DNA from 4 places in the Pectobacterium peruviense genome. Region 2 is predicted to be linked to each of the others. Evidence: predicted binding sites of a transcription regulator. Region 2 holds the regulator's gene; each other region holds the start of a gene.
What was found. Region 2 encodes PurR, which represses purine synthesis genes. Its sites were predicted from a motif close to CANGCAAACGTTTGCNTG; they were not measured.
Positions count from the first base shown of each region.

Region 1: purM (phosphoribosylformylglycinamidine cyclo-ligase) is a predicted target of PurR. The motif match lies at 3,258-3,275, and genes of this name have one in related genera.
Region 3: pyrD (quinone-dependent dihydroorotate dehydrogenase) is a predicted target of PurR. The motif match lies at 3,617-3,634, and genes of this name have one in related genera.
Region 4: carA (glutamine-hydrolyzing carbamoyl-phosphate synthase small subunit) is a predicted target of PurR. The motif match lies at 3,084-3,101, and genes of this name have one in related genera.

Region 1 covers NZ_CP161826.1:3,515,916-3,521,958, reverse strand. The annotation lists gene hypF (carbamoyltransferase HypF) at 1-251, shown strand, start outside; gene DUT67_RS15995 (HoxN/HupN/NixA family nickel/cobalt transporter) at 217-1,239, shown strand; gene purN (phosphoribosylglycinamide formyltransferase) at 1,453-2,091, opposite strand; gene purM (phosphoribosylformylglycinamidine cyclo-ligase) at 2,091-3,128, opposite strand; gene upp (uracil phosphoribosyltransferase) at 3,500-4,126, shown strand; gene uraA (uracil permease) at 4,332-5,621, shown strand; gene hda (DnaA inactivator Hda) at 5,721-6,043, shown strand, end outside.
Region 2 covers NZ_CP161826.1:2,004,690-2,010,732, forward strand. The annotation lists gene DUT67_RS09130 (MATE family efflux transporter) at 1-865, opposite strand, end outside; gene DUT67_RS09135 (riboflavin synthase subunit alpha) at 1,114-1,749, shown strand; gene cfa (cyclopropane fatty acyl phospholipid synthase) at 1,818-2,969, opposite strand; gene purR (HTH-type transcriptional repressor PurR) at 3,400-4,425, opposite strand; gene DUT67_RS09150 (YnhF family membrane protein) at 4,816-4,905, shown strand; gene DUT67_RS09155 (C40 family peptidase) at 4,996-5,847, opposite strand.
Region 3 covers NZ_CP161826.1:2,676,554-2,682,596, forward strand. The annotation lists gene rlmKL (bifunctional 23S rRNA (guanine(2069)-N(7))-methyltransferase RlmK/23S rRNA (guanine(2445)-N(2))-methyltransferase RlmL) at 1-249, opposite strand, end outside; gene DUT67_RS12155 (YcbX family protein) at 362-1,465, shown strand; gene DUT67_RS12160 (cell division protein ZapC) at 1,708-2,295, opposite strand; gene pyrD (quinone-dependent dihydroorotate dehydrogenase) at 2,497-3,507, opposite strand; gene pepN (aminopeptidase N) at 3,711-6,043, opposite strand, start outside.
Region 4 covers NZ_CP161826.1:680,703-686,745, reverse strand. The annotation lists gene carB (carbamoyl-phosphate synthase large subunit) at 1-1,698, opposite strand, end outside; gene carA (glutamine-hydrolyzing carbamoyl-phosphate synthase small subunit) at 1,713-2,861, opposite strand; gene dapB (4-hydroxy-tetrahydrodipicolinate reductase) at 3,307-4,128, opposite strand; gene ispH (4-hydroxy-3-methylbut-2-enyl diphosphate reductase) at 4,470-5,420, opposite strand; gene fkpB (FKBP-type peptidyl-prolyl cis-trans isomerase) at 5,401-5,874, opposite strand; gene lspA (signal peptidase II) at 5,874-6,043, opposite strand, start outside.

The sequences.
Region 1 (6,043 bases), 1.5 Mb from region 2:
TGGTCCGTCATCATGCACAACGACTGAATATCGATACCGTCGCCTGCGCGGGCGGTGTGTTCCACAACAGGCTGTTATGTCAGCGGCTGGTGTCTCGTCTTGATGGCCTTAACGTGCTGTTACCTACGCGACTGCCTGCTGGCGATGGTTCAATTTCTTTGGGGCAGGCGGTGATAGCCGCCGCACAGTTACAATCGACTATAAAGGATAAACTTGATGTTACTTCCCGTTCTGCGCAACCATCCCCGTAGCGCGATGCTGTTAATATTGCTGTTGTCGGCAAATCTTGTTTCATGGTGCTGGGCACTGGTTGTGTTCCAGAATAATGGTGCACTGATAGCGGCCTGTTTGCTGGCCTGGTCTTACGGTTTGCGGCACGCGGTGGATGCCGACCATATTGCCGCGATTGATATCGTTACCCGTAAAATGATGCAGCAGGGACAGCGCCCGTTAGGGGTAGGGGCCTGGTTTTCACTCGGGCACTCAACGATTGTGATCTTGGCTACGGTGGCGATTGCGGCGACAGCGGCGGCGTTTCAGAAAGATATCGAGTGGTTCCACGATGTCGGCGGCATTATCGGAACATCGATTTCTGCCTTTTTCCTGTTGGCGATGGCGCTGGTGAATCTGGTTATTTTGCGCGGCGTCTGGCGAAATTTCCGGGCCTTAAAACGTGGTGAACCGCTGCAAAACCGTGATGAGATGGGCGCTTCTGGCGGGATGATGAGTTGGCTTTTCCGCTCCACCTTTCGGATGGTCGATAAAAGCTGGCATATGTATCTGGTCGGTTTTTTGTTTGGGTTGGGCTTCGATACCGCGACGGAAATTGGTGTACTCGGTATCTCCGCTGCCAGCGCCTCTCTCGGTGTATCCATCTGGTCAATTCTCATCTTTCCAGCCTTATTCGCCAGCGGTATGGCGCTGATCGATACCTTGGACAATATCCTGATGGTAGGCGCATATGGATGGGCATTTAACAAACCACAGCGCAAACTGTATTACAACATGACTATCACCGGCGCTTCGGTGGTAGTGGCTCTATTTATTGGCGGTCTTGAGGCTCTGGGGCTGCTGGTGGATAAGTTTGATTTGCAAGGCGGGGCATGGACTGTGGTCAGCAGTCTCAATGATAGCCTTGGCAATGCCGGCTTTATCGTGATTGGTATATTCGTTGTCTTCTGGTGCGTATCAATGCTGATTTATCGCTGGAAAGGCTATGATTCATTGGTGGTAAGCTAGTATCGCTTGTTCTACGTGGGTTGCATTTTTTGCCAACCGCGACGGAAGACTCGATCGGGTTTTAACGGTGACAGCATTTCTGCGTGCATACATGCAGGCTGCTGTTATCGAGCTGTGGATGCTGGTTTATCTATGGGGATTTTCTGGGTAAGAGTAAGACAGAAGTGGTAAGGCTCCGCAGGAGAGCCTTACAAATATGATGAACCGACAGTATTACTCGGCAGCATAGCCCTGTGGTGGGATACGCACGCTGTCCAGCCAGGCTTCATTATCACGCATCACCAGTCTGCCGTTCAGGAACCAGTTAATGACCATCGGATAAATCGTGTGCTCATGCGTCTTAACGCGTTCGCTTAGACTTTCTTCCGTATCGTCATTAAATACAGGCACCTTCGCTTGCAGAATCAACGGGCCGCCATCCAGCTCATCAGTGACAAAATGTACGGACGTGCCGTGCTCCCGATCGCTATTTTCCAGCGCCTTACGGTGCGTATGCAATCCAGGATATTTTGGCAGCAGAGACGGGTGAATATTCAGCATTTTTCCTGCAAATTGAGCGACGAACTCCGGACTGAGAATTCGCATATAGCCCGCTAGAACCACCAGCGCTGGTTCATATTGCTCAATTTCGTTTGCCAGTGCCGCATCAAATGCGGCGCGGTCAGCAAAGTCTTCAGGATTCAGGACGCAGGTAGGGATTGCGGCATCCTGTGCGCGTACTAATCCATAAGCCTCCGCATTATTACTGAATACGGCGACGATATTTCCTTTAAGGCGTCCGTTCTTACAGGCGTCAATCAACGCCTGTAAGTTGCTTCCATGACCTGAAACCAAGACAACGATGTTTTTCATCAGTTAATAACCACTGCGTCTCCGGCATCGGTTTGGGTAATGACGCCGATTTTCCATGCGTTTTCGCCGCTGCTGTTGAGTAATGCAACGGCCTCGTCTGCCTGTTCGGCTGGCAGTGCGATGATCATACCAACACCGCAGTTGAAAGTACGATACATTTCGTGGCGGCTAACATTACCGGCCTGTTGCAACCACTTGAAAACCGCAGGCCATTGCCAGCTGGATTCGTCGATAGTTGCCTGCATGCCTTCTGGCAGAACGCGTGGGATATTTTCCCAGAAGCCGCCGCCAGTCAGGTGAGAAATGGCGTGGACATCCACTTTCTCAATCAGGGACAGGATAGATTTCACGTAGATTTTAGTCGGTGCCAGCAGGTGGTCGGCCAGTGATTTACCTTCCAGCTCGAATTGCTCTGGATCGGTTTTGCTGACTTCAAGCACTTTACGTACCAGTGAATAGCCGTTTGAGTGCGGGCCGCTGGCGGCGAGGGCAACCAGAACATCACCGTGTTGAACTTTGCTGCCGTCGATGATTTCTGATTTTTCTACGACACCGACGCAGAAGCCAGCAACATCGTAGTCTTCGCCGTGATACATGCCCGGCATTTCGGCGGTTTCGCCACCGACCAGTGCACAGCCTGATTGCTTACAGCCTTCCGCGATACCGGTAATCACGCTGGCAGCGGTGTCGACATCCAGCTTGCCCGTTGCGTAATAGTCGAGGAAGAACAGCGGTTCGGCACCCTGAACGACCAGGTCGTTCACGCACATTGCAACCAGATCGATACCAATCGTATCGTGGCGCTTCAGGTCCATCGCCAGGCGCAGTTTGGTGCCGACTCCGTCAGTGCCGGAAACCAGAATCGGTTCGCGGTATTTTTGCGGTAAGGCGCACAAGGCACCGAAACCACCCAATCCACCCATAACTTCCGGGCGACGAGTCTGTTTCACTACACCTTTGATACGGTCTACCAATGCATTACCTGCATCGATATCCACACCTGCGTCTTTATAGCTGAGAGAGGTTTTGTCGGTCACTGCTGAGTCCCCACGAAGGTTACGGGTTGTATTCAAAAACAGACTTGTATTAAAAAACATGGCATTCAGAAAACACGGTATTTGGAAAACATACTGTGGTAAAAATAATGCGCGCTAATTCTAACAGTGTAGGCAATCGTTTGCGAGTGATGAGTCATCGGCTGGCTATTTTTCGTTAATGCCGACAATTTCTCTTCTCGGTTGATCTGGATCAGGCTTAATCGTATGGCGCTAAGTAAAAAAGGCGGTATAATCCCGCGATTTTTTTTACGACGGGCTCTCATGCCCGCCGCCCTGCGGGCCGCCGCAAGCGGTGTTTAAAAACGCATTTAGCGTTTTTTGTCCGTCCACTAGCCGATGGGGAGATAATGATGAAGATCGTCGAGGTGAAACACCCACTCGTCAAACATAAACTGGGTTTGATGCGTGAGAACGATATTAGCACTAAGCGTTTTCGTGAGCTGGCTTCCGAGGTAGGAAGTTTGTTGACTTACGAAGCGACGGCCGACCTGGCAACCGAAAAAGTCACCATTGATGGCTGGTGCGGTCCGGTTGAAGTCGATCAGATCAAAGGCAAGAAAATTACCGTCGTACCGATTCTGCGTGCAGGATTGGGGATGATGGACGGCGTGCTGGAAAATGTTCCTAGCGCGCGTATCAGCGTTGTCGGCATCTACCGTGATGAAGAAACGCTGGAGCCTGTTCCTTATTTCCAAAAGCTGGTTTCCAATATCGAAGAGCGCATGGCGCTGGTTGTTGACCCAATGCTGGCAACCGGTGGTTCAATGATCGCGACGATCGATCTGCTGAAGAAGGCAGGTTGTCACAGTATTAAGGTACTGGTGTTGGTCGCGGCGCCAGAAGGGATTGCCGCACTGGAGAAAGCTCACCCGGATGTCGAGCTGTACACGGCATCAATCGATAAAGGCCTTAACGAGCAGGGTTACATCATGCCGGGTCTGGGTGATGCGGGCGATAAAATATTTGGTACGAAATAACAGGTAAGCCGACTTGATAGTCGGCTTTTTTTTGGCGTAAACCTAAGTATTTCCTATGGTTCGCCACAGCCTGTATTACGTCACACGCGTTCTTTTATTACATCAGCAGTCAACATCATCCTGCTTCACTACGGTGGGGCGGGGTGAGTCTGGCTGTGATAACAAGTGCGGCTCTACCTGCACAACACTACAGAGGATATTGAAGATGACTCGTCGCGCCATCGGGGTGAGTGAACGACCCCCCTTGTTACAAACCATCCCGTTGAGTTTCCAGCATCTGTTCGCGATGTTTGGCGCTACCGTTCTGGTACCCATTCTGTTCAAGATCAACCCAGCAACCGTGCTGTTATTCAACGGTGTGGGTACGCTGCTTTATTTATTCATTTGTAAGGGAAAAATCCCGGCGTATTTGGGATCGAGCTTCGCATTTATTTCCCCAGTATTACTGCTACTGCCGTTGGGATATGAAGTTGCGCTGGGTGGCTTCATTATGTGCGGCGTGTTGTTCTGTCTGGTGGCGCTGATTGTTCAGAAAGCGGGTACTGGCTGGCTGAATGTACTGTTTCCGCCTGCGGCAATGGGAGCGATTGTCGCTGTCATCGGCCTTGAACTGGCGGGTGTGGCGGCAGGAATGGCTGGGTTGTTGCCTGCGGATGGTGCATCTGTGGATTCCACCGCGGTGACGATTTCACTGGCGACGCTGGCGATCACCATTCTGGGATCGGTGCTGTTTCGTGGCTTTCTGGCGATCATCCCGATTCTGATTGGGGTACTGGCTGGCTATGCGCTGTCATTTGCTCTGGGTGTCGTTGACTTGACCCCGATTCGTGAGGCGCACTGGTTCGCGATGCCGACATTCTATACGCCGCGTTTTGAGTGGTTTGCTATTCTGGCGATTCTGCCTGCGGCGTTAGTGGTGATTGCGGAACACGTTGGCCACTTGGTTGTGACGGCGAATATTGTGAAGAAAGATCTGATGCGCGATCCGGGGCTACATCGTTCCCTGTTCGCCAACGGGATTTCTACCGTGCTGTCTGGTTTCTTCGGTTCTACGCCGAACACCACCTACGGTGAAAACATTGGCGTGCTGGCAATTACCAAAGTTTATAGCACCTGGGTTATCGGCGGTGCGGCGATCCTCGCGATCCTGCTTTCCTGCGTGGGCAAACTGGCTGCGGCGATTCAGGCTGTACCGGTTCCTGTCATGGGCGGCGTGTCGCTACTGCTGTACGGCGTGATCGGTGCATCCGGTATTCGCGTGCTGATTGAATCTAAAGTGGATTACAACAAAGCGCAAAACCTGATCCTGACCTCCGTGATTCTGATCATCGGCGTCAGCGGCGCGAAAGTGCATCTTGGCTCGACCGAGCTGAAAGGCATGGCGCTGGCGACAGTTGTTGGTATCGGTATGAGTCTGGTATTTAAGGCCATCAGCCTGTTCCGTAAAGAGGAAGAGATCCTCGATGCGCCGGAAGAGAACGACGCACGTTCATAACCGCGTCATTCTCCTTGTTGAGGCCGTGCGTATCGCGGCCTCAACAGGGCCAGGTTTCTGTGGTAAACTCGATCCGTTTTCCTGCCCGTTTTGCTTGAGGTGATTCTGAACACGCCGGCACAGCTTTCATTGCCACTCTATTTACCCGATGACGAAACATTTGCCAGTTTCTATCCGGGTGAAAACGCGTCTCTTCTTGCCGCCGTCAATAATGCGTTGTATCAAGAGCATGGTAGCTACATCTATTTCTGGTCACGCGAAGGGGGCGGACGCAGCCATCTGCTGCATGCAGCCTGCGCTGAGCTGTCGCGTCAGGAACGCGCGGTGGGCTATGTGCCGTTAGATAAACGTGCCTACTTTGTGCCGGATGTGCTGGAAGGCATGGAACAGCTGGCACTGGTGTGTATCGACAACATCGAATC
Region 2 (6,043 bases):
GCGGGAGAACGAACATCAGAGAGCTGAAGTTCAGGGCAATCTGGTGACCGGCCACATCGACGACACCGAGCGGTAATACCAACAGCGCCACCACAGCAAACAGCGTGACTTCAAAAAGCAGTGCCAGCGCAATCGGTAAGCCGAGGCCAAACAGACGTTTCAGCACGGCAACATCTGGGCGGAATGCGGGGCGGTGGAGGCGGATATCGCGTAGCCAGGAAGCTCGTCGAGTGTAGAGCATCATCAACAGCATCATGATCCAGTAAACCGATGCGGTAGCCACGCCACAGCCGACGCCGCCCAGTTCGGGCATGCCAAATTTACCGTGAATAAAGATATAGTTAATCGGGATGTTAATTAATAGCCCGATGAATCCAATCATCATCCCGGGATAGGTTTTGGATAGCCCCTCACACTGACAGCGTAACACCTGATAGAACAGGTAGCCGGGAACGCCCCACAGCAACGCATGCAGATAACCGATGGCTTTTGCCGCCAGTTCAGGTGAATCGTCACTCATCAGATTAATCGCGTATTCCCCCTGATACAGCACCAGCATCGTCAGTACAGAAATGATGGCGGCCAGAAAGAAAGACTGTCGCACCTGATGAGAAATGCGATCGCGACGGCCGGAACCGTTGAGCTGTGCGACAACCGGTGTTAACGCTAATAGCAGACCGTGACCAAAAAGAATAGCGGGTAGCCAGATAGAGGTTCCCACTGCGACGGCTGCCATATCGGTGGCGCTATAAGCACCGGCCATGATGGTGTCAACCACACCCATCGACGTTTGGGACACTTGCGCAATAATGACAGGAACAGCAAGCGCCGATAATTTACGCGCTTCTGTCAGATACTGTTGCACGGATACCTTCCTTGAATGACTTAATTTTGCTAGCGGGATGAATGATCTGGATATGGAAAACGTCAAGAATAAAATGAGAGCGTTATTGTAACGACTTAATAAAAGTAAACCAGCATGAAAGAGAATATATTCTTTTTGTTACGCTGCGGTTTCGATAGCGTTTGACGCTCCGTATTCTGGTTTGGTTTTCCGCGGAATATCGGGCACACTGCATACAGTCATTTCTTTGTTTTTAAGAGGCAAACCGCATGTTTACCGGTATTGTTCAGGGCACTGCACCTGTGGTGTCGATTGAAGAAAAATCCAACTTTCGCACGCACGTTATTCAACTCCCCCCTGATCTGCTGCCAGGGCTTACGCTCGGTGCCTCAGTGGCGCACAACGGCTGCTGTCTGACGGTAACTGCCGTTGATGGCGATCGCGTCAGTTTTGATCTTATGAAAGAAACGCTGCGGCTAACGAATCTGGGCGATATTCATGAAGGTGATGTCGTGAATATTGAGCGCGCCGCGAAATTTGGCGATGAGATCGGCGGCCACGTCATGTCGGGCCACATCATGTGTACGGCGGAAGTGGTCAAGATTCAGGTTTCAGAAAATAATCATCAGATTTGGTTCCGCCTGGCAGATGAAGCGCTGATGAAATACGTGCTGCATAAAGGCTTTGTCGGGATTGATGGCATCAGTCTGACGGTGGGAGAAGTGACACGCGGACGTTTCTGCGTGCATTTAATTCCAGAAACGCTGAACCGTACAACGCTGGGTCAGAAGCGCTTGGGCAATCGCATCAATATTGAAATCGACCCGCAAACGCAGGCCGTGGTCGATACCGTAGAACGCGTGTTAGCCAGCAAGCAGGCGAGCGACCTCGTCAGCGAAGAGTAATCCCTGCGCAGCATCTTTTTGTAAACCGGATGAACATCATCATCCGGTTTTCTCTTTTCTTTTCTCTCTCAGCGCGAAACGCGTAATCCACCGTCAATCCCATTGATACTGAATACGATCTGCCAGAGCTGAAGTTCTCTGGCTCTGAACGCCCCTGCGCACGCGTTCAGATAGTAGCTAAACATCCGACGAAAACGGGCGGTGTAGCGTGTGGAAAGCTGGGGCCACCCTTGTTGAAAGCGCGTATGCCATGCCAGTAATGTGCGATCGTAATCGGCACCGAAGTTGTGCCAGTCTTCCATTACCATGTAAGGCTCACTTGCCTGCGCGATGTGCTGCATAGAGGGAATACAGCCGTTGGGGAAGATGTATTTATGAATCCAGGGATCAATGTGCGGGTTGGTCTTATTGGCGCCGATAGTGTGCAGCAGGAACAGTCCATCGGGCTTAAGACTGCGTTTTGCCATGCGAAAGTAAGCGCCATAGTTGCGCGGGCCGACGTGTTCAAACATACCGACAGAGACGATCCTATCGAATTGCTGGTTCAGATCGCGGTAGTCTTGTCGCGCAATGGTGACGCCAAGATCCTGACAGCGCTGTTGCGCCAGACGCTGTTGCTCTCTGGAGATGGTGATGCCGTAAACGGAGACACCGTAGCGACGCGCGGCGAACTCAGCAAGCCCGCCCCAGCCGCAGCCGATATCCAGCAGCGTCATGCCTGATCTTAGCTGGAGTTTTTCGCAAATCATGGTGAGTTTGTCTTCCTGCGCTTGTTCCAACGTGTGCGCCTGTTTCCAATAAGCGCAGGAATATTGCATGTAGGGATCGAGCATTAGGGTAAAGAGATCATTACCTAAATCGTAATGTGCTTTGCCGACAACCTGAGCACGTCTGCGGGACTGCAAATTGGTGACGCGGGAAATGGCGACTCGAGTAAGATCGTGCAAGCGGCGAGGTAGTGTATTTTCTAGCCCTGCACGCAGGACACGATGGAAGAACATATCCAGCCGTTCGCACTCCCACCATCCGTCCATATAGCTTTCACCTAATCCCAACGAACCTTCTCGCAAGACACGTTTAAAAAAGCGGGGATGGGTAACGTGGATATCAAAGGGGCGAGTACCGTTGATCGCGATATCCGCAGCGGCTAACGTGTCTTGCATTATGTGGAACCAAGGCGCGGTATCGTGATCCCATTTTTCTGCATAAGGTAATCCCATCATGTCTCCTTAACTTTTCACGAGTATCCCCGTCATACTTCAAGCTGCATGTGTGTTGGCTGCGTTCAGTCACCCGAATCACTTACCGGAGTAAGCTCATCGGGATTCCTTTTCTTGCCGCCTTCCTGCAACTCGAATTATTTAGGGGTAAAAGTATCGTAAAACACCTGGACAGCACTTACTGCAGCCGACGTATCGGCTGTCACCAGAGAAAAATGAAGAAGAAATTTGCACGTAAACAGGATCTCATTGGCAAAAGCACGGACCTGCTTACTGACGTGCGGCTATCGCTATTTTGGTTTTATCAGTGAAACTGAAACGCAGGGTTCAGTTTAGAGTTGCTCCAGCCAATATACAAGAAAATTGGCTGGAGCAAGCAGAGAGGGAAAGCGGGCAGGAATAGAAAAACCGTCTGTATTGGTCGTCGAGATTAACGGCGATAATCGCGGAATGGACCATCGGCAACCGAGCGACGTTCAATCAGCGTCGGGTGTACTTCAATGACGTGCGCATCTTCTCGCTTACTGGTAATACGATCCAGCAGCATAGAAAACGCGGATTGGCCCAGGCGTTCTTTCGGTTGATGGATGGTGGTCAGCGCTGGCGTAAAGAAGCGCGCATGGCGCACGTTGTCATAACCGATCACCGAAATATCCTGTGGCACGCGCAGGCCCAGTTCGTCGGCTGCACAGATGGCACCCATCGCCATAATATCGCCACCACAGAATACGGCCGTAGGTCGCTGTTTCTGCGCGAGAATCTGATGCATGGCTTTATAGCCGGATTCCGGTTCGAAATCGCCCTGAACAACCCATTCGTCGCGCACGGCGATGTCGGCTTCCTTCAATGCTTTTAAAAAGCCGAGGTAGCGCCCGCTGCCGGTGTTGCGCTCTTGAATGCCGGGGATCGCGCCGATATCTCGATGACCGCGTTCAATCAGGTAGCGACCCGCCATATAACCACCTTCAAAGGCGTTATCGATAATCGTATCGGTAAAATCGCTGTGCATCTGTCCCCAGTCCATGACGACCATTGGAATGCTGCGATAATCTTCCAGCATGCCCAATAGCTCCGGCGGGTATTCGGCGCACATCACCAACAGGCCGTCGACGCGCTTTTGCGCCAACATGGAAAGATAAGCGCGCTGTTTGCCAATGTCGTTATGAGAATTACACAGCACCAGCGTGTAACCTTTGGCATAACAGCTGTTTTCGACTGCTTCAATGATCTCGGCAAAGTAGGGGGCTTCGCTGGATGTGGCCAACAAACCAATAGATTTAGTGTGATTAACTTTGAGGCTGCGAGCGACGGCGCTGGGCGAATAGTGCAATTCTTTGATTGCCGCCCTGACGGCTGCCTTAGTCTCTTCGGCGACGAAACGTGTTTTATTGATCACGTGCGATACGGTTGTGGTGGAAACGCCAGCACGTTTTGCCACATCTTTAATCGTTGCCATCTAAAAATGACTCCTGAACTTACCTGTTACAGACGTAAGTATATTGTTAATCGTTTGCCTACGTTTAAAGTTCTTCTTCTAAGCTAAAAAACAGGATTTCAGAAGGAGAATGCCGAATGTTATACCGAAGGGGTCTGGGTTGACGTTTTTCGACTGATACGCAGCGCTTTCATAAACAGCGGATTGTGTCCGATTTATCATGAAAGTGAAAGGGCTAATTTATACTATTAGTGATGCATTCGTCCGAGATTTTTCGCTAGAATTATGAAAGAATCGTAATAACCCTATTATTTGTAGCTTTAACCGTCTAAGCGGGTTCTGCTGCACATGGTGGTGTCTTTTTTTAGATGAAGTTTCAGATGAAACTTGTTCGCTAATAAGGAGTGGTTTATGGATACAGATCTGAAGATGTCTTTACTGACAACCGTTGGCTCGTTAGCTGTGATCATCGCGTTTAGCTTTATTGCGGTGCTGAACTAACCGATCGGCTTCTGCGCTGGTTGGTATTCAGACACGTTGGTGGTGCATAAACGTGTCTGAATTATTTAGGGTATAACCGGTATAATTTGCTTAACGAATGGTCTGTGGCGTGACCACGCGACGCGCGCCAACGTAGTGCTCCTGCCAATAATCTTCGCTCAGCTTGCTGATGCGAATATCTGAGCCCGTACGCGGCGACTGGATAAATTTCCCTTCTCCCAGATAAACCCCAACGTGATCGGCTGCGCCACGATTATTGATGCGGAAGAAGACCAAATCGCCACTTTCTAGTTCACTCTTTTTAATCGGCGCGGCATCACGTAGGTGATACATTTCGTTTGCGGTACGCGGGATTTGGATCTTGACGACGTCTTTATAGGCGTAATAAACCAGTCCGCTACAGTCGAATCCGGTAAAGGGAGATGAGCCGCCCCAATGGTACGGTTTACCTATTTGGCTCATCAATTTATTCATGGCGGTCGTTTTGGCATGCTGATAGCGTTTTTTATGCGCCGCGCTCAGCGCCATTCCTTTTTCGGTGGGAGACGGGTTTTTATCCACCTTCTCTTTGAGTGCGGTTTTCTTTAACCCGGTTTTAACTCTGGCCTGTGCAGTTGTCTGCTTCTCGTCTTCAGGTTTCAGTTTTTTAAGGTTTTTCTTTACTAGCGCGGGCGTGCTGCTTTGTGTCCGTGACGGTTTTTTTTCTGTCGATTTGTTAGCGCTACGGGGTTTGGTTTTAGTGCTGACTGCGGTAGGTTCGGGTTTTTTGCTTTTGATCGGCGTCGGTGATTTAGCATTACTCTTTGTTTGACGGCTTTTCTTATTCGTTTCTTCAACGACGTTTTTCTTCGGTGCCGAATGCGGGGTATGCGGCGCAGCCTGAACGACGTTCAGGCATAGATTACTGAAAAATAATATAAAAAGAGTAATAAATAAGCGCATAATAAAAGTGACCGAACATAATCCTTAACTCGCTCAATCCTCACAGTATTCCTGAAAACGGCGTCATAAAAAAGTAGGCACGGTCGCTTTATTCATACAGAATAGTGAAAAAACGTTAATAGTTGTTTTTTCGATTGATTTATCAGCATTTTTTGGCGTTGATTTCATCAGCGACGCAAAGCGACGAGAAAAATAA
Region 3 (6,043 bases), 670 kb from region 2:
CGTTGACCAGTCAATCGCCTGCACACCCAGATACAAATCCAGATCGCTATGTACCTTGAATTCATTCAGCGGCAGCAGAATGCGCGACGCCAGACGGCTCCACAGCAGGCTCTGGTACAGCAGGCGGTTGTCACCCTCAAAATGGACACCACCCTGCACAACCGCACAGGACTGCGCACCCAATGATTCGAGTTCGCTTTTTAATAACTCTTCCAGTCCCCGCGCCGTGCTGGCAAACAAAGCATTCATGTCGTCACTATCACCAAAAAGAAATAACATTAAAAAAGAAATTGGGGCGCATTATAGCTAATCCGAGACGCTTGTCATAAAGTTGCCGCTTTACTTCGGCAAGGAAAGGTCAGTGATCGGCGTAACGCGGCTTTATATACACCCAGTAAAATCGATGCGGGGGCTACAGCTGTCCCACGCGATGGCGTCTGTCAGCGGTTTGGCGAACGATCGTGCGTTCATGATTACCGAACCTGATGGCACATTTATTACCGCCCGCCAGTATCCACAAATGGTGTTATTTACTCCCGCGTTGCTACCGGATGGGCTGTTTATTGCCGCTCCGGATGGCCAAACTGCCACGATACGCTTTGCCGACTTCATCGAAGCGCCTCAACCGACAGAAGTTTGGGGCACGCATTTCACCGCGCTCGTCGCCCCGGATGCCATCAACACCTGGCTAAGCCACTATTTTCAGCGTTCCGTGCAACTTCGCTGGGTCGGTAATGAACCGTCACGACGGGTTAAGCATCATCCCGATGTCCCATTAGCGTTCGCCGACGGTTATCCGTTTCTATTAATCAATGATGCATCATTTCAGGCGCTACGCCAGCGCTGCTCCGCCGGAATTAAAATTGAACAGTTTCGCCCTAATCTGGTGGTGACTGGCGCGGAAGCCTTTGCCGAAGACAGTTGGAAGACCATTCGTATCGGCGAGATTATTTTTGACGTCGTCAAACCCTGTAGCCGCTGCATTTTGACCACCGTCAGTATCGAACGTGGGCGTAAGCACCCGTCGTCAGAACCGCTGGCAACGCTGCAATCTTTCCGTACTGCTGACAACGGCGACGTGGATTTCGGGCAAAATCTGGTCGCCAGAAATACGGGTATCATTCGCGTAGGCGACACGCTGGAAGTCTTAGCGACCAAACCACCGCGTCCTTATGGTTCCGGTCAAGTAGTCGAAAGCCTTGTCGTTCCTGAAAAAAGCGAACAGGCCGTTACCATCCACTATCAGGGAAAATCGTTACAAGGGAATAATCAGCAAATTTTGCTAGAGCAATTGGAGCAACAGGGTATTCGCGTCCCCTACTCTTGTCGGGCTGGACTGTGCGGTTGCTGTAAATTGACGTTAGTCAGCGGAGAGGTTTCTGCACTGAAGCAAAGTGCCATCAGAGCAAACGGTGAGATTCTTAGCTGCAGCTGTATTCCGCAGAGCGACATTCATCTGCGATAGTCAAGACAAGCCAACGCACATGCAGCTTGAAGTATGACGAATCGATACCCTAAATAATTCGAGTTGCAAGAAGGCGGCAAGAGAAGGAATCCCGATGAGCTTACACAAGTAAGTGATTCGGGTGACAAATCTGCTGGGGGCAGATTTGAACGCTGCTTGCAGCGGCCCTTCAGGGCGAGGCCTACGACGGGCCGAGTATTTGAACGCAGCCAACGCACATGCAGCTTGAAGTATGACGGGGATTAGACGACCTTGGCGTACTCAAATGCCGAAGTGCCTTCACCCAGCGTAGTTTCCCACTCAGACCTATTCTGAACAACGGCCAGAATTAATCTGTCGTGCATGATTTTTATGGCATCACCCAGCACCATGGTTTTCCCACTTAATGAGAGCTGTTCTTGCGCCAGCAGGCAGAGACAAGCTTTATCCCCCGCTTCCGCCACCAAAAAACATGCTGTTTCGTGAGTTTCAGTGAGCTGCACCTGTACAACATCACCCGCCTGCGGTGAATAGATCACGGCATCCGGCTGTTGGATGAAATGCCAACTTTTCGGCATTAACGGTTTCAGGAATCGGCTTGCTACTAACGCATTCAAGACTAATTCGCCCTGAAGGTCGCGATGCAGTGCCGCTTTCTGGCATTTGTCATTATAAGTAAAAAATAACGCGGCATCGTCAACGCAAAATGCACATTCATTAAATGCATCCGGCGTTAGCATTTTGGACGGAAAACGAGAACGGAATAACATGCCGTTAGCCAAATCTAACATCAGGCGATCGTGTTCGGTATCAAAATACCAACGCCAGTTATCGTCAGGTTTTAACTTCATATTATTTACCCTTCGCCTTCACAGTAGAAATATCAGAAATGACTGATTGTGTTTTCTTACATCGCAATAATCATTCACCGTCATAAACATCGCAGTCAGAAGGTCAGACATCGATTGATGGATTATTTACGCAAACGGATAAAATATAGACTAGCTGGAGGGATAAATAAACCCCCAGCTAGAAATGAAAGGAATTTCGGATTAAATATGTGTAACGATATCTTTAATCAGACGAGGACCGTGGAAAATAAAGCCTGAATATATCTGTACCAGCGACGCACCTGCATCCATTTTTTCGCGAGCAGCGACCAGAGAATCAATTCCGCCAACGCCAATAATGGGTAAACGTCCCGCTAATTCCTGTGACAAACGGCGGATAATTTCCGTACTGCTCGTCTGCAACGGGCGTCCACTTAATCCGCCTGTTTGTCCGCAGTGATTTAATCCCTGAATCAGTTTTCTATCGAGCGTTGTATTGGTGGCAATCACACCATCAATGTTATGACGAACCAGACTATCGGCAATTTGGATCAATTCCTCTTCAGAAAGATCCGGCGCGATCTTTACCGTTACAGGGACGTATTTTTGATACTTCTCATTTAATTCTGTCTGCTTATTCTTTATCGCCAGCAAAAGATCATCCAGCGCTTCACCATATTGCAGGCTGCGTAATCCCGGCGTATTGGGTGACGAAATGTTGATAGCGATATAACCCGCGTGAGGATAAACCTTATCCATACAGATCAAATAATCGTCTTTACCCTGCTCAACCGGCGTATCTTTATTCTTACCAATGTTGATCCCTAATACACCGCCAAAACGTGTTTTCTTTACATTTTCGACCAGATAGTCCACGCCTTTATTATTGAAGCCCATCCGGTTGATCAGACCTTCAGCTTCCACAATGCGGAATAGTCGCGGTTTGTCATTACCGGATTGTGGACGCGGCGTTACCGTTCCCACTTCAATAAAACCAAATCCCATTGCGCCTAATGCATCGATACATTCGCCGTCTTTATCTAATCCCGCAGCTAAACCAAGCGGGTTTTTAAAAGATAATCCCATGCAGGTAACAGGTTTAGTCGGAACAGATTGGCGGACGAGAAATTCAAAAGGCGTGTTGGTAATACGGCGTAATTGTTGGAAGGTCAGCTCATGTGCACGCTCTGGATCGAGCTGAAACAGGGCTTTTTTGATAACGGGATAGAACATATTGTCTCCTGAGATCCCTATCGCAAAGGTATCTTGCCTACGCTGGGGGTAAGCAATAGTGGATTACGGTTTAACTCACGGTCGGTGATGGTAGTGCCATCTCTGCGGAAAGTAAAACGTTTGCGGAAGTAAGAAATTAGCGTGAGGGAAAATGTCACACGCGGTCGGCTGCCGCGTGTGACAGAAGGAGTAGCGTGGCAGGATTAGTCTTGCAATGCCTTGCTGATCTTCTCGAATAAATCGCCAGACAGATTTTCCAACGTCTTCAGTTGCTCCAACGCCTGACGCATTTGCGCTTGACGTTTAGCATCATAACGCTTCAAGCGGATCAATGGTTCGATCACACGTGCCGCAACCTGCGGATTACGAGTGTTCAGATCGCTCAGAATCTCCGTCAGGAAGCGATAACCACAGCCATCTTCAGCATGGAACGCAGACGGGTTCGAGGCCGCAAACGCCCCCACCAGCGAACGCAGGCGGTTAGGATTGTTCAGGCTAAATGAACGGTGTTGCAGCAGTTCACGCACGCGAGTCAGCACATCGGCAGCCGGGCTGGTGGCTTGCAGCACAAACCATTTATCCATGACCAAACCATCCTGATGCCAGCGGTTATCAAACTGCGTCAGCAGTTCATCACGTACTGGCAACTGAGCCTCTACCGCCGCCGATAGCGCTGCCAGCGAATCCGTCATGTTATCCGCCTGACGGAACTGCTCCAGCACCAGTTTACTCGCCTGATCAGCATCGCTGAACGCCAGATAATGCAGGCAGACATTGCGCAGCGCGCGTTTGCCCATATCCGCGTGTTCGATACGATATTGCGGCGCGTGATTCGCGTGGTATACCGCTAGCCACTCATCGGCCATTTCTTTCGCCATGGTGTGCGTCATGCTTTCACGTACGGCAGCGATCGCCGTCGGATCGATGATGTCAAACAGCTCAGCAATTTCATTTTCGCTAGGCAATGTCAGAATCTGAGAAGCCAGCATCGGATCCAGCGTTTCATCCAGCAACACACCGCGGAAAGCATCGATAACATGCATTGGCACGGAAAGCGGCTGCTTCTGCTGATAGCGGGAAACGTTCAGACGAATATAGTTGGCCAACAAACTCTGCGCCGCATCCCAACGTGAAAATGCATTGCTCGCGTGACGCATCAGGAACGTCAGTTGCTCATCGCTCCAGGCATAGTTCAGTTTTACCGGCGCAGAGAACTCACGTAATAAAGAAGGAATCGGACGACAAGGTACCTGATCGAAAATGAAGGTCTGTTCGGATTCAGTCACATTAAGCACTGATGCCAGCAGTTGCCCCTCTTTCTGTAGCGGGATCACCTGCCCTTGCGGATCGTACAGCTCAATATCTAACGGAATATGCAGCGGCAGTTTCTGCTGCTTGTCGGCACCGACTGGCGTCATTTGACTCACGCTCAGCAAATATTGTTGCGTCTGCGGATCGTAATCATCACGCACGGTCAGCACCGGCGTGCCCGACTGGCTGTACCAACGGCGGAACTGCGTGAGATCAACACCGGAAGCCTCTTCCATAGCCAGAACGAAATCATCACAGGTCGCCGCACTGCCGTCGTGACGCTCAAAGTACAGACGAATGCCAGCCTGGAAGCCTTCTTCACCTAACAGTGTGTGCATCATACGGATCACTTCCGATCCCTTTTCATAGACCGTCAGCGTGTAGAAGTTATTCATCTCGATCACCTGATCGGGACGAATCGGATGCGACATCGGGCTGGCATCTTCAGCAAACTGTGCACCGCGCATCACACGCACGTTATCAATACGATTTACCGGACGCGAACCCAGATCGGAACTGAATTCCTGATCGCGGAACACCGTCAGCCCTTCTTTCAGGCTAAGCTGGAACCAGTCGCGGCAAGTGACGCGGTTGCCGGTCCAGTTGTGGAAATATTCATGGCCGATCACCGCTTCAATGTTCAGATAATCTTTATCCGTCGCGGTTTCTGCCTTGGCCAGTACGTATTTAGAGTTGAATACATTCAGCCCTTTGTTTTCCATCGCCCCCATGTTGAAGAAATCAACGGCGACGATCATATAAATGTCGAGATCGTATTCCAGGCCGAAACGCTCTTCGTCCCACTTCATCGAATTTTTCAGCGAGGTCATCGCCCAGCCAGCACGATCGAGGTTGCCACGGTCAACAAACAACTCTAATGCAACATCACGGCCAGAACGTGTCGTGAAGCGATCCTGAAGGACATCAAAATCTCCGGCAACCAACGCAAACAGATAAGCAGGTTTCGGGAACGGATCCTGCCATTCAATCCAATGACGGCCGCCTTCCAGCTCTCCTTGTGCGATACGATTGCCGTTAGAGAGTAGATAAGGATAGCGAGCTTTATCCGCAGTGATACGCGTCGTGAACTTCGCCAGCACATCCGGCCGGTCGAGATAGTAGGTAATGTGGCGGAAACCTTCGGCCTCACACTGCGTACAGAGCGCGTCGCCAGAGAGGTATAGCCCTTCAAGTGCGCTATTGGCGGCAGGATTGATGTCCGTTT
Region 4 (6,043 bases), 1.3 Mb from region 2:
GCCCAGTACCATGATTTTGTCACGATCCTGAGTCGGGTTGGCTTCACACTCTTCTTCATACGTGGAGTACATATACGCCGTATCGGTCGAGAATTCAGCCGCACAGGTATCGACACGCTTATAGACTGGATGCAGGTCGAATTTATCGCGCAGCTTGCGAATTTCACTTTCCGCCACGCCAGCCAGTTTTGCCAGACGCGCATCAGCAAAGCCTTTACGCTTCAGCGCACGTAAGAAATCCGCATCCAGCGCGGTGATACCTTTTTCTGCAACCTGCTCTTCCAGACGCACGAGTTCTTCAATCTGCACCAGGAACCAGCGATCAACGTTGGTCAGGTTAAATACACCATCGACAGACATACCCGCGCGGAAAGCATCCGCGATGTACCAGATACGCTCGGCACCGGCATCTTTCAGCTCGCGGCGGATCTTGGTCAACGCTTCAGGGTCATCCAAATCGACTTTCGGATCGAAGCCAGTCGCACCGACTTCCAGACCACGTAGTGCTTTCTGCAAGGATTCTTGCTGTGTGCGACCAATCGCCATCACTTCACCCACAGATTTCATCTGTGTGGTCAGACGGTCATTGGCACCGGCAAATTTTTCGAAGTTAAAACGTGGAATCTTGGTAACAACATAGTCGATAGCGGGTTCGAAAGACGCTGGCGTACGACCACCAGTGATGTCGTTCATCAACTCATCGAGCGTATAACCGACGGCCAGTTTGGCCGCGATTTTCGCAATCGGGAAGCCCGTCGCTTTGGACGCCAGCGCAGAAGAACGTGATACACGTGGGTTCATTTCGATAACGATCAGGCGACCGGTTTTCGGGTTTACCGAGAACTGAACGTTAGAGCCGCCAGTTTCTACACCGATTTCACGCAGTACCGCCATCGAGGCGTTACGCATGATTTGATATTCTTTATCTGTCAGCGTTTGCGCTGGCGCAACGGTGATGGAGTCACCGGTGTGGATACCCATCGCATCGAAGTTTTCAATTGAGCAGACGATGATGCAGTTGTCGTTCTTATCACGCACCACTTCCATCTCATACTCTTTCCAACCGATCAGTGATTCATCGATCAACAGCTCTTTGGTTGGAGAAAGGTCCAGTCCGCGTTCACAGATCTCTTCGAACTCTTCACGGTTATAAGCGATACCGCCACCGGTGCCGCCCATCGTAAAGGAAGGACGGATAATGCACGGGAAGCCGAGGTCAGCTGCGACAGCCAGCGCTTCTTCCATATTGTGTGCAATACCGGAACGTGCGGTATCCAGACCGATTTTCTTCATCGCCACGTCGAAGCGGCGGCGATCTTCTGCTTTATCAATCGCATCCGCCGTTGCACCAATCATGGTCACGCCGAATTCCGCCAGCACGCCTTTGCGTTCCAGTTCCAGCGCACAGTTCAACGCCGTCTGGCCGCCCATTGTCGGCAGCACCGCATCTGGACGCTCTTTTTCAATAATTTTACGCACCACTTCCCAGTGAATCGGCTCGATGTAGGTCGCATCGGCCATTTCCGGGTCGGTCATGATGGTTGCTGGGTTGGAGTTCACCAGAATAACGCGGTAACCCTCTTCACGCAGGGCTTTACACGCTTGTGCACCCGAGTAGTCAAACTCACACGCCTGGCCGATGACAATCGGGCCTGCGCCCAGAATCAGGATGCTTTTAATATCTGTACGTTTTGGCATTTTCTCGCTCCTGATTATTTAGCTGAAGAACGGTAAGTCTGAATCAAGTCAATAAAGTGGTCGAACAGCGGCGCAGCATCATGCGGGCCCGGGCTTGCTTCTGGGTGCCCCTGGAAGCTGAACGCTGGCTTATCCGTGCGGTGAATCCCCTGAACCGTATGGTCAAACAAGGATTTATGCGTGACGCGCAGCGTGTCAGGCAGGTTATCTTCATCAACCGCAAAGCCGTGGTTCTGCGCGGTGATCATCACACAGTTGTTATCCAGATCTTTGACCGGATGGTTACCGCCGTGGTGACCCAGCTTCATCTTGATGGTCTTCGCACCGCTCGCCAGTGCCAGCAGTTGGTGACCCAGACAGATACCGAATACCGGAATATCCGTTTCCAGGAAGGTTTTGATCGCGCGAATCGCGTAGTCACACGGTTCCGGGTCGCCCGGGCCGTTAGAGAGGAAAATACCGTCTGGATTAAGCTTCAGTACGTCCTCAGCAGGTGTCTGCGCCGGAACGACAGTCAGGCGGCAGCCGCGATCCACCAGCATACGCAGAATGTTGCGTTTCACACCGTAGTCATAAGCCACCACGTGGTAAGGCAGTTCGCTTTCGTTTTTCGCCGCAGGCAATTCGCCTTCCAGCGTCCAGCTTCCCTGTAACCAGCTATAGCTTTCTGCCGTCGTCACTTCTTTTGCCAGATCCATCCCCTTAAGCCCAGGGAAGGCTTTCGCTTTCTCCAGTGCCACAACAGCATCAGGCGCATCACCCGCGATGATGCAGCCATTCTGTGCGCCTTTTTCACGCAGCAGGCGGGTCAATTTACGGGTGTCGATGTCGGCGATGGCGACGATGTTGTTGCGTTTGAGGTATTCAGACAGGCTTTCTTCACTTCGGTAGTTGCTGGCAATCAGAGGTAAATCGCGAATAACCAGACCTTGAGCCTGTACTGAGGGGGATTCTTCATCGTTGGCATTAGCGCCGACATTACCGATATGGGGATAAGTGAGAGTGACAATCTGGCGGGAATAGGAAGGATCAGTAAGGATTTCTTGATAACCGGTCATCGACGTATTGAAGACCACTTCCCCCACTGCCGATCCTTCTGCCCCAATGGCCCGACCGTGGAATTGGGTTCCGTCTTCCAGAACCAATAGCGCTGACTTAATCAAAACACCCTCCAAGGAATAAAAAATCACGTTATTTGCATATTAATTCAGATTCGAGCCACTAAATCAATGCAAAAACTACCTGTAAGGCCAATTTTTGGCAAATTGGGCGCATTTTAATGATGGTCTTCCCAATTGTCTACCCAAACCGCTTTTTTTCTCTTATTTTTATGCTTTCCGGAATAAATAACCGCCCACTGACGTAAAAAGCCCTATCAACTCAGATAAGTAAACGGTTGCGAAGCCACATTGTTAAAATAAGGCTAGAGAATCACCAGCAAAAGGCATTTAAGGAGTAAGATGAGTTAATCATCACTAAAAAATGGAATAAAATACAAATAAAAAAGCATGATGGAATCAAATAGAAACGAACCAGATAAAAACAAAGGTGAACGTTAAAATATCCACCCTTTTCAGCTAGATGTATTTTTTATTAAAAAATAAAATACTACAAATTATCCAAAGAAAGCACATCTCTCATATCGAAAATACCAGCTTCCTTCGTGTTAATCCAGATAGCGGCCCTTACTGCACCATTGGCAAACGTCATACGGCTGGATGCCTTGTGGGTAATCTCAACGCGTTCACCAATATCAACAAACATCGCCGTATGTTCGCCGACAATATCACCCGCTCGTACGGTAGCAAAACCAATACTTTTCGGATCGCGTTCGCCTGTATGACCTTCACGAGCGTACACGGCACAGGACTTCAGATCGCGTCCCAGCGCATCAGCAATCGCTTCGCCCATCGCCAGCGCGGTGCCAGACGGCGCGTCCACTTTGTGGCGGTGGTGTGCTTCAATGATTTCGATATCAGTATAGTCGCCCATGACCTTGGCGGCTTTTTCCAGCAGCTTCAGCATGACATTGACACCGACGCTGAAGTTCGCCGCAAACACAATTCCGATATCTTGCGCAGCCTGCTTAATCGCCGCTTTGCCTGCATCATCAAAGCCGGTTGTCCCAATAATCATGCCTTTACGATGCTGACGACAAAATGCCAAATGCGCTAATGTGCCTTCCGGGCGGGTGAAGTCGATCAAAATGTCGAAATCATTCTGTACTGCATCCAGGCTTTCATTCACGGTAATACCGTTTTTACCCAGTCCGGCGAGTTCACCAGCATCGCTTCCTAGCAGGGATGAGCCAGAACGCTCCAGCGCTGCGCCCAATGCCACACCGTCCATTTGATCAATAGCCTGAATCAGCTGGCGTCCCATACGGCCGCCCGCGCCTACAACCGCAATACGGATGGATGAATCCTTCATAAGGTCTCTCTCTTTTTGATTCTGACGACATAAAAATAACATCAGGTTAACGGGCACCGAGCACTATCGCCAGCGGATTTACGGCCAGATTAGAAAATACTGTTTGAAGCCGCAGAAAATCAGCAAAACTGTCTAAGCACAGGCATTAGAATCGCACCTGAAATGGATGAAAAACCGTAAGGCATTTAAAGGCAAGCAGAAACGGTCAAAAATAAACCACATGGAGTAACGCATAAAAATTCATTTTTATGCGTTAACATTTTTATGAGTGAATACAGGGAGGAAGATGAACGGGAATAGCAGTGATAGGGATAGGGCCGAAGCCCTACCGCAGAAACAGACTAATCAATCTGTTTGACTTCAACACGCAGCTCTTTAGGCACTTCAAAGACGATGTTTTCTTCACGGCCTTGCATTTCAACCGCAACCTTGCCGCCTAATTCTTTCAGGCGCTGAATCACCTGTTGTACCAAAATATCCGGTGCCGATGCGCCAGCAGTAACGCCAACATGCGAAGCGCCCGTCAACCATGACTCCTGAATATCGTCCGCGGAATCAATCAGATAAGCGGATTTCCCCGCTCTCTGTGCCAATTCAGCAAGACGGTTGGAGTTTGAGGAGTTTTTAGAGCCCACAACAAAGACGACATCCGCCTTATCCGACAAATGGCGAACCGCTTCCTGACGATTGGTCGTTGCATAGCAGATATCATCTTTACGCGGGCCAACAATCTGCGGGAAACGCTCACGCAACGCATCAATCACCGCATAAGTATCATCAACAGAAAGCGTGGTTTGCGTCATAAAGCACAGGTTGTTTTCATCTTTTACCTGTAACTGCCAGACATCATCAGGGGACTCAACCAGATACATACCGCCATCCGCATTGCTGTACTGCCCCATCGTCCCTTCAACTTCCGGGTGTCCGGCATGCCCAATAAGAATCGCTTCCACGCCCTTCTTACTGGCTCTGGCCACTTCCATATGCACTTTGGTTACCAGAGGGCAGGTGGCATCGAACACCGTCAGGTCACGATTTTTTGCTTCATTACGTACCGCTTGCGAAACGCCATGTGCAGAAAAAATCAGAATCGCACCATCCGGTACATCTTCAATCTGCTCAATAAAAATCGCGCCACGTTCGCGTAATCCGTTAACCACATAGCGATTATGTACCACTTCATGACGGACATAGATCGGCGTACCAAACAGCTCCAGTGCACGTTCCACTATGCTGATAGCACGATCGACACCCGCACAGAAGCCGCGCGGATTAGCCAGCAGGATCTGCATGGGACACCTCCTGTTGTACGGGATCGATATCCAACACGTCGAGATCGAAGGTAATTGCCTGACCAGAGAGGGGATGGTTGAAATCCACGGTGACTGACTCTTCGGTCACATCGCGGATAATCCCCGGCATATCGTTCCCGGCAACGCCGCTGAAGAGCATGATCGTACCCACATCCGGCACGCCGGTCTGGGCGAAATCACGACGCAAGAAGAACTGGATCAAGTTCGGGTTAGTCGGCCCAAAGGCCGACTCAGCTGGCAGCGTAAACTTGCGTTTATCGCCACGCTTTAATCCCAACAGATTTTGTTCCAGCGCGTCAGACAGGCTACTGTCGCCGAGGCGAAACAGCGCTGGCTTGCCGCGCTCACGCGTGGATTCGGCCACAGAGCCATCCTCCAGCGTCAGTATAAAATGCACCAGCAGCGCGCTGTTGTGCTGCACAGTCTCGGACATCAGTGACCCTTCTGCTTAACGGTATCAGTATCATCATGCGTACTGAAAAACCCTTCCAGTACGATGAGCGCCGCACCAATACAGATAGCGGTATCGGCCAGGTTAAAGGTGGCGAAGTGCCAGTTACCGACATAGAAGTCGATGAAATCGACGACGAATCCGTGCCATG